3 regions of the Ruegeria sp. YTSA168 genome follow, and region 3 is predicted to be linked to each of the others. Evidence: riboswitches for the same ligand, from Rfam matches in the RefSeq annotation. Region 3 holds a riboswitch; each other region holds the start of a gene.
The links. Region 3 has a riboswitch for cobalamin ahead of AC2FFE_RS03480 (DUF1636 family protein). Riboswitches for the same ligand answer to the same signal wherever they lie in the genome.

Region 1 (2,318 bases), on a different contig from region 3:
GGTGCAGATGTTGCAGCAGTCACCGTGTCGCGTGCCGGGGCCAACCCACCCTGGGCGCATGAGCTTTAGTCCCAAAAAGGGAAGTCACATGAAACGTTCCGACATCAACCGCATCAAGACCGATGCACAAGCCTTTATCCAGTCTTTCGGGTTCATCCTGCCCCCATTTGCCGACTGGTCCCCGGATCAGATGCGCAGCGCCAAGGCCGACACGATCCGCGCCCGGGGGCTGGGATGGGACATCACCGATTACGGGCAAGGCAAATTTGATGAGCTTGGCCTGTTCCTGTTCACCCTGCGCAATGGGGATGAGAATGATCTGAGCCAGGGCCGCGGAATGCTCTATGCCGAGAAACTACTGATCTCGCGCGACAAGCAGCTGTCGCCAATGCATCGCCACATCGTCAAAGCCGAAGATATCATCAACCGGGGCGGCGGCGATCTGGTGATGGAGATCTATGCCTCGGACCCCGACGGCAGCGTCGACCGCGACACACCAGTTGTGGTTCCCAGTGATGGATGCGACATCACCATCACTCCTGGTGAGTTGCTGCGCCTGAAACCCGGCGAAAGCGTAACATTGATGCCCGGTATCTGGCACGCCTTCTGGGCCGAGCGCGGGGATTGCCTAATCGGCGAGGTCTCAACCGTAAACGACGACCGCACCGATAACGTCTTCGAACAACCCATCCCGCGCTTTGCCACGATCGAAGAAGATACCGAGGCCGAATTCCTGCTGGTTGCGGATTACTGATCCACCCCGTATCTGACACGAGCCTCTCAGCGATTGCTTGACAAGCGTGTCTTGTCCAGAATAGCTGGCCTGTGATGGTTCCCGCTACTTTGATTGCGGGATGAAAATGGGAATACGGTGCGGCCCCGGGACACCCGGGTCAGGCCAAATCCGTGACTGCCCCCGCAACTGTAAGCGGTGAGCAACGCCAAATCACCACTGGCCCGAAAAGGCCGGGAAGGTTGGCCAAGCAACGACCCGCAAGTCAGGAGACCTGCCATCACCTGTGAAACCAACCCGGGACGGGGCGTCCTGGAAGGAGGATTGATGGCAGATTTGCGCCCTTACGGGACCGGTACTTTCTATGCGGGCATTTTGCGCGTTGAGGATAGCCGTGGACAAAACACCTGACCATTTTGTGCTGATCTGCTCGACCTGCCAGGGAGAGATCGAAGCCCGCGCGGCCCAAAACGCCCTGGACGCTTCGCTGCCCGAGGGCGTCGCAACCCGACTGATCCCCTGCATGGCAGGATGCGAACGCCCCATGGCCATAGGCTTGCAGGCCGAAGGCAAGGCGCAATACCTGTTTGGTGATATTCAAAGCACCGCCGATCTGGATGCAATCGCCACCTTCGCCCATCAGTTCCGCGACAGTGAAAGCGGCTGGACCAGCGCAACAGATCGCCCCCCCGCCTTGTTGTTCAAAACGCTCGCCCGCCTGCCCCGTCTTCCCAAAAGGGGTAAGGCATGAGCTTTCTGGTCGCAGAAAACCTAGAATACTACGCGTTGAACGGCGATGCGCTGTTACAGGGTGTCTCATTCGCACTAGAAGAGGGTGCAATCCTTGCGATCGCGGGTCCCAACGGTGCTGGGAAAACGACACTGCTGAACCTGCTCTGCGGGGTCGAGCGTCTTGCGCTGGGGGATGTACAGATCAACGGTCAAAGCCTGCGCAAACTGTCTGCACAAGAACGGGCCCGGACCATCGCGGTTGTTGGCCAGCAGGAATTGCCCGACGGTCGCCTGAAGCTACGCGACTATGTCGCGCTGGGTCAGATCCCCATCCAAAGCGACCGTTCGAGCGAGGAACACAAAAGAGACCTAGAGCGCGTTCTACGCACAACCGAGCTGACCCATCTGGCGGATAAGCCGATTCAAAGGCTCTCGGGCGGGGAACGTCAGCGCGCCCATATTGCGCGTGCATTGGCTCAGAACCCCTCGTTGTTGTTTCTGGACGAACCCACCAATCATCTGGACCCGGATGCCAAGGGGCATATGCTGTCGCTGGTGGCCGCCCTGGGTGTGACGGTCGTGATGATCGTGCATGACCTTGTCATGATCCCCGAGTTTGCCAGCCATGTCGCGCTGATGAAATCCGCACGCATGACCGGATTTGGGCCGGTCGAGCAAATCCTGACGCCAGATCATGTGCGCGACACGTTTGGTGTTGACTACCTGTGCTTCCAGCACGACGGGCGCGTGATCCCGGCGCTGGATATCCGGAAACGAACGCTTTCATCTTAACAGGAGAGATTGATGAAACAAAAACTTTGGTCAGCTTTGATGATCACCGGCTTGGCCAGCA
Region 2 (2,318 bases), on a different contig from region 3:
GTTTCCTTTCGACGACTATGGTTTCACGTCATGTATCTACGCGAAGACTTGCAGATAAGCTCATATCTTGACAAGATTGTATCCGATTACGCCAATTCGAAGCCGTTATGACCCGTCCTGACCCCATCTCTCTGACCACCGTATCAGCGGGTTTTATCCAGGATTGGCTGGACGCTCTTAGTTCGTGTTGCACACCGTCGGTAATGCGTTCACTTCTTGCGCGCTCGGGGCTGCAACCTGGCTCGATGGCATCGACCCAGCGCGTTACCCTGAATGAAATCGCACAGCTCTATCAGCTGGCCGCGCCCGAGACCGGCGACGAAATGATGGGGCTGTGGAGCCGCCCAATCCGGCCTCGCGCCCTGCAACATCTGGTGACCGTGCAACGCGAAGCAAGCAGCCTGACCTCGGCCCTGTATCGGTACTCGACATTCTGGAACCTGTTGCTGGATGATTTCCGGCTGGATTTGCACTCAGAGTCTGATCAGGTGGAGCTAAAGCTGTTCCCTTATCTGAATCACACTCGCGCGCACCGCTTTGGTCATATGTTGATCCTGAAATTGGCGCATGGGCTTTTGTCCTGGCTCAGCGGGGCAGAGACGCCGGTCAGAACTGTGCACTTTGCCTTTCCCCGCCCCGATTTCGCAGCCGACTATGCCGTGGTGTTCCCCTGCCCCGTTGAATTTGACGCGCCGCAGACAAGCATTCTGTTCGACCCGAATGAGTTTACGCGCCCGATTGCACGCAGTTCTTCCGAAGCCTCTGTATTCCTTCAACGCGCACCCCTTGATTGGATTTTCACCAGCTCACGTGCGCATACCAGCAGCCTGCGGGTTCGCGCCTTTCTATACGGCGCGTCCTGGCAATCCTGTCAGTTGCCGGATGCTGCTCAGGCCCTGAAAATGACACCACGTACGCTGAACCGGCGGTTGAACGAAGAAGGCACATCCTTTCAGGATATCAAGGACGCGCTACGCCGTGACATCGCCATAGGTGCCCTGCAACAGGGACAGGATAGTATCGAGCAGATCGCCTATGACACCGGCTTTTCAGCCCCAGCAAATTTTCACCGGGCCTTTCGGAAATGGACAAGCCGGACGCCCGGGTCGTACAAAAATAATCTCATCCCATAGCGACGCTATATATTGACATCAACCGCCTGACAGACCCAATATAGTGTTGCTTCGGTTCTTTCGATTCATATCGGAAGCTAAGAGGGAAACCGGTGGAAAACCGGCGCTGCCCCCGCAACTGTAAACGGAGAGTTCGGCTGAACACGCCACTGAAAGCGTGCTTTTGGGAAGGCCAGTCCGAACGTCGATCCGCAAGCCAGGAGACCTGCCGGGCGAGACTGATAACCACGAACGGAGGGTTCGGGGGCGTGATTGGGGCCTGTTTAGCCCTTGCGTCCTCGACTTTGAACTAAAAAGGACAGAGGACGACATGAGCATTACCGTATATTCTAAACCCGCTTGCGTACAATGCACCGCCACCACACGTGCACTGGATGCCAAAGGTATTTCCTATGACGTCGTTGACCTGACCGAAGATGACAGCGCCATGACCCATGTGACCGAGCTGGGCTATCGTCAGGCCCCCGTAGTTGTGGCAGGCAGTGATCACTGGTCGGGTTTCCGCCCCGACATGATCGCCCAACTGGCCTGACCCATGACTGCGCCGCTCCCGGCGCTGGTTTATTTCTCATCGAAATCCGGAAACACCCACCGCTTTGTTTCGCGGCTGGGCCTGACCTCTTTCCGCATTCCGAACGGAATGGACCCGCTGTCTGACCCTGGACACCCCTATGTGCTGATCAGCCCCACCTATGCCGATGGCGAAGGTCGTGGGGCGGTTCCAAAACAGGTGATCCGGTTCCTGAATGATCCAGGCAGACGCGCCGGGATCGTCGGAGTGATCGGCACAGGCAACCGCAATTTCGGTGCGACCTACGCTTTGGCTGGTCGCATCATTGCCCAGAAATGCAACGTACCGCTGCTCTATTCGTTTGAGCTGGCCGGAACAGAAACTGATATCGCCCGCGTCCGCGCAGGGCTGGAAAAACTAGGGAGACATCTATGCTCGACAGCAGCGTAAACGAGCAAGACTACCACGCGCTGAACGCGATGCTGAACCTCTATGACGGCGAGGGGAAGATCCGGTTCGATGCCGACCGTATAGCCGCGCGGCAGTATTTCCTGCAGCATGTGAACCAGAACACGGTGTTCTTCCACTCGCTGGATGAAAAGCTGGGGTATCTCGTGTCCGAGGGCTATTACGAAGTGGCCGTTTTGGACCAATATTCCAAGAACTTCATGCGT
Region 3 (2,318 bases):
ATGCCGGGTTCCGATCACCGCGCTTGCACCCAGCACTTCGGCTGACCGCAGAATCGCACCTACGTTATGCGGGTCCGTTACACGGTCCAGCAGGATCACGCGGGGGTGTTCCCGTCCGATGCAGTTCTCGGCCAAACCGCCCCACTCCAGGGGCTTAACTTCAAGTGCCGCGCCCTGATGCACAGAACCCGCGTCAATTGGGGCATTGAATTTTCGCGGGTCAACCATCTCGGCCTCAATCCCCGCAAATTCAATGGCTTCAACCAGTTTGTCCTGCGCATTTCGCGTTACAATCAGGCGCAGTTTTTGGCGTTTGGGGTTCATCAAGGCGTCGCGCACGGCGTGCAAACCAAACAGCCAAACCGTCTCGGCGGCCGCCGCTTTTCGCGCCTGTTCCTTTTCGACAACCCACTTGGGTTTTTTCATTCTGAGGGCCTCCGGGCCGTGAATTCGCTTTCCTGCGTCAAAGCCGTATTTTCCTGTTGACGCTCCTTTGGTGCGCTAGTAATCACGCCTCCACGTCAGGTGCAACGCCTGACAGTGGGCGACAGGCCGCAAGGTGTGGCAGGGGACTGTAACTCCCTCGCGGAGACGCACGCCTGGTTCGATTCCAGGGTCGCCCACCACTCTCACAAAGCTTCCAGATACCAGAGCAAAACGCACCCGCCAATGGCCCGTGTCTGCTGTTATGAATGGCAGTCTAGTTATTCGTCAAACATTTGGTTCAGTGAAGTGATCGCTGTCAAACCTTTCGAAAGCCGCAGGCTAAGCCCTGACATGCCGCCCAACGACCGCCACAGGTCGTTTTTCTGCACCCGGCGTTGCGGTTGTCGGCGACACGCTTGACAAGCACCGTATCAGTGCCGCATGTCCGATCCGTTGGTGTCCTCGTAAGAGGATGAAAAGGGAATGCGTCAACGGGTTTACCGCCAAACGCAGCCGCCCCCGCGACCGTGACCGGAGAGGGTGCCCAAAGCCACTGGCCAAAGGCTGGGAAGGCGGGACATCCGACAGGGTATACACCCTGACATCCGCAAGCCGGGAGACCTGCCAGCGCCCGAAGATGAAACCGGACGGGGTGTTCCGGTGTGGGGCTTGGATCGGCCCACATGAAACCCCGTCCCCCAGATTTGACTAAGGGGGATGAGAGAGATGAATAAAGCCGCACCAGTTGAACTGCTGGTCTGCACGACATGCCGCCGTGGCCTGGCGATCGAAGACGACACCCAGCGCCCTGGTGCCTTGCTGCACAAGGCGCTGGAACAGGCCGGCGTGCCAGACGGGATCGACCTAAAGCCTGTGGAATGCCTGTCAAATTGCGATCAGGGCTGTTCCATCGTGCTGCGTGGGGGACCCGCGCGTTGGACTTTTGTCTACGAAAACCTCAACGAAACCGACCATGTCGAAACGATCATCGAAGGTGTGACCAAGTATTTGGCCACTGACGATGGTTTGGTCAAATGGCGCGAACGTCCTGAACATTTCCGCAAAAACTGTGCGGCCCGTATTCCCCCGATTGGAGCTTGACCCATGTCTACTCTCGAAAAACTTCCCGTCACTGTCATCACCGGCTTTCTGGGCTCGGGCAAAACCACGCTGGTCAAGCATCTGATGCAGAACCCGCAGGGCAAACGCCTGGCCGTTGTGGTCAATGAATTCGGTGATGTCGGTGTCGATGGCGATATCCTGAAATCCTGCGCCATCCCGGATTGCCCGGCAGAGAACATCATGGAGCTGGCGAACGGCTGCATCTGCTGCACCGTGGCTGACGATTTTATCCCGACCATCGAGGCGCTGATGGCGCTAGAGCCGCGCCCTGAACATATTCTGATCGAAACCAGCGGTCTGGCCCTGCCCAAACCACTGCTGAAAGCGTTTGATTGGCCAGATATCCGGTCTAAAATCACGGTGGATGGCGTAATCGCTCTAGCGGATGCCGAGGCTGTCGCCGCTGGTCGCTTTGCGCCGAATGTCGAGGCCGTGGATGCCCAGCGCTTGGCGGATGACTCGATTGACCATGAAACCCCGCTGTCAGAAGTATTCGAGGATCAGATATCCTGCGCCGATATAATCCTGCTGACCAAACCGGATCTGGCCGGTCCCGAAGGCGTGGCAAAGGCCAAAGCAATCATCGCCGCCGAAGCGCCGCGCCCGCTGCCTGTGGTCGAAGTCGCCGAAGGTGTCGTGGATGTGCGCGTTGTGCTGGGCCTGGAGGCCGCTGCCGAGGATGACATGGATGCGCGACCCTCGCATCACGACGGCCATCATGACCACGAACATGACGATTTCGAAAGCATCATTGTCGAGTTGCCCGAACA

Region 1: it holds a riboswitch for cobalamin, as region 3 does, so the genes downstream of both, AC2FFE_RS04195 (DUF1636 family protein) here and AC2FFE_RS03480 (DUF1636 family protein) in region 3, are expected to answer to the same signal.
Region 2: it holds a riboswitch for cobalamin, as region 3 does, so the genes downstream of both, nrdH (glutaredoxin-like protein NrdH) here and AC2FFE_RS03480 (DUF1636 family protein) in region 3, are expected to answer to the same signal.

The regions. Positions count from the first base shown of each region.
Region 1 is NZ_JBXWMW010000002.1:82,931-85,248, reverse strand. Features, by position in the region: gene AC2FFE_RS04205 (carbohydrate kinase family protein) at 1-69, shown strand, start outside; gene AC2FFE_RS04200 (D-lyxose/D-mannose family sugar isomerase) at 89-754, shown strand; cobalamin riboswitch at 813-1,029, shown strand; gene AC2FFE_RS04195 (DUF1636 family protein) at 1,128-1,484, shown strand; gene AC2FFE_RS04190 (ABC transporter ATP-binding protein) at 1,481-2,257, shown strand; gene AC2FFE_RS04185 (ABC transporter substrate-binding protein) at 2,270-2,318, shown strand, end outside.
Region 2 is NZ_JBXWMW010000002.1:386,945-389,262, forward strand. Features, by position in the region: gene AC2FFE_RS05540 (AraC family transcriptional regulator) at 204-1,133, shown strand; cobalamin riboswitch at 1,168-1,360, shown strand; gene nrdH (glutaredoxin-like protein NrdH) at 1,444-1,665, shown strand; gene nrdI (class Ib ribonucleoside-diphosphate reductase assembly flavoprotein NrdI) at 1,669-2,094, shown strand; gene nrdE (class 1b ribonucleoside-diphosphate reductase subunit alpha) at 2,076-2,318, shown strand, end outside.
Region 3 is NZ_JBXWMW010000001.1:686,627-688,944, forward strand. Features, by position in the region: gene rlmB (23S rRNA (guanosine(2251)-2'-O)-methyltransferase RlmB) at 1-426, opposite strand, end outside; tRNA gene AC2FFE_RS03475 (tRNA-Tyr) at 543-626, shown strand; cobalamin riboswitch at 864-1,069, shown strand; gene AC2FFE_RS03480 (DUF1636 family protein) at 1,153-1,527, shown strand; gene cobW (cobalamin biosynthesis protein CobW) at 1,531-2,318, shown strand, end outside.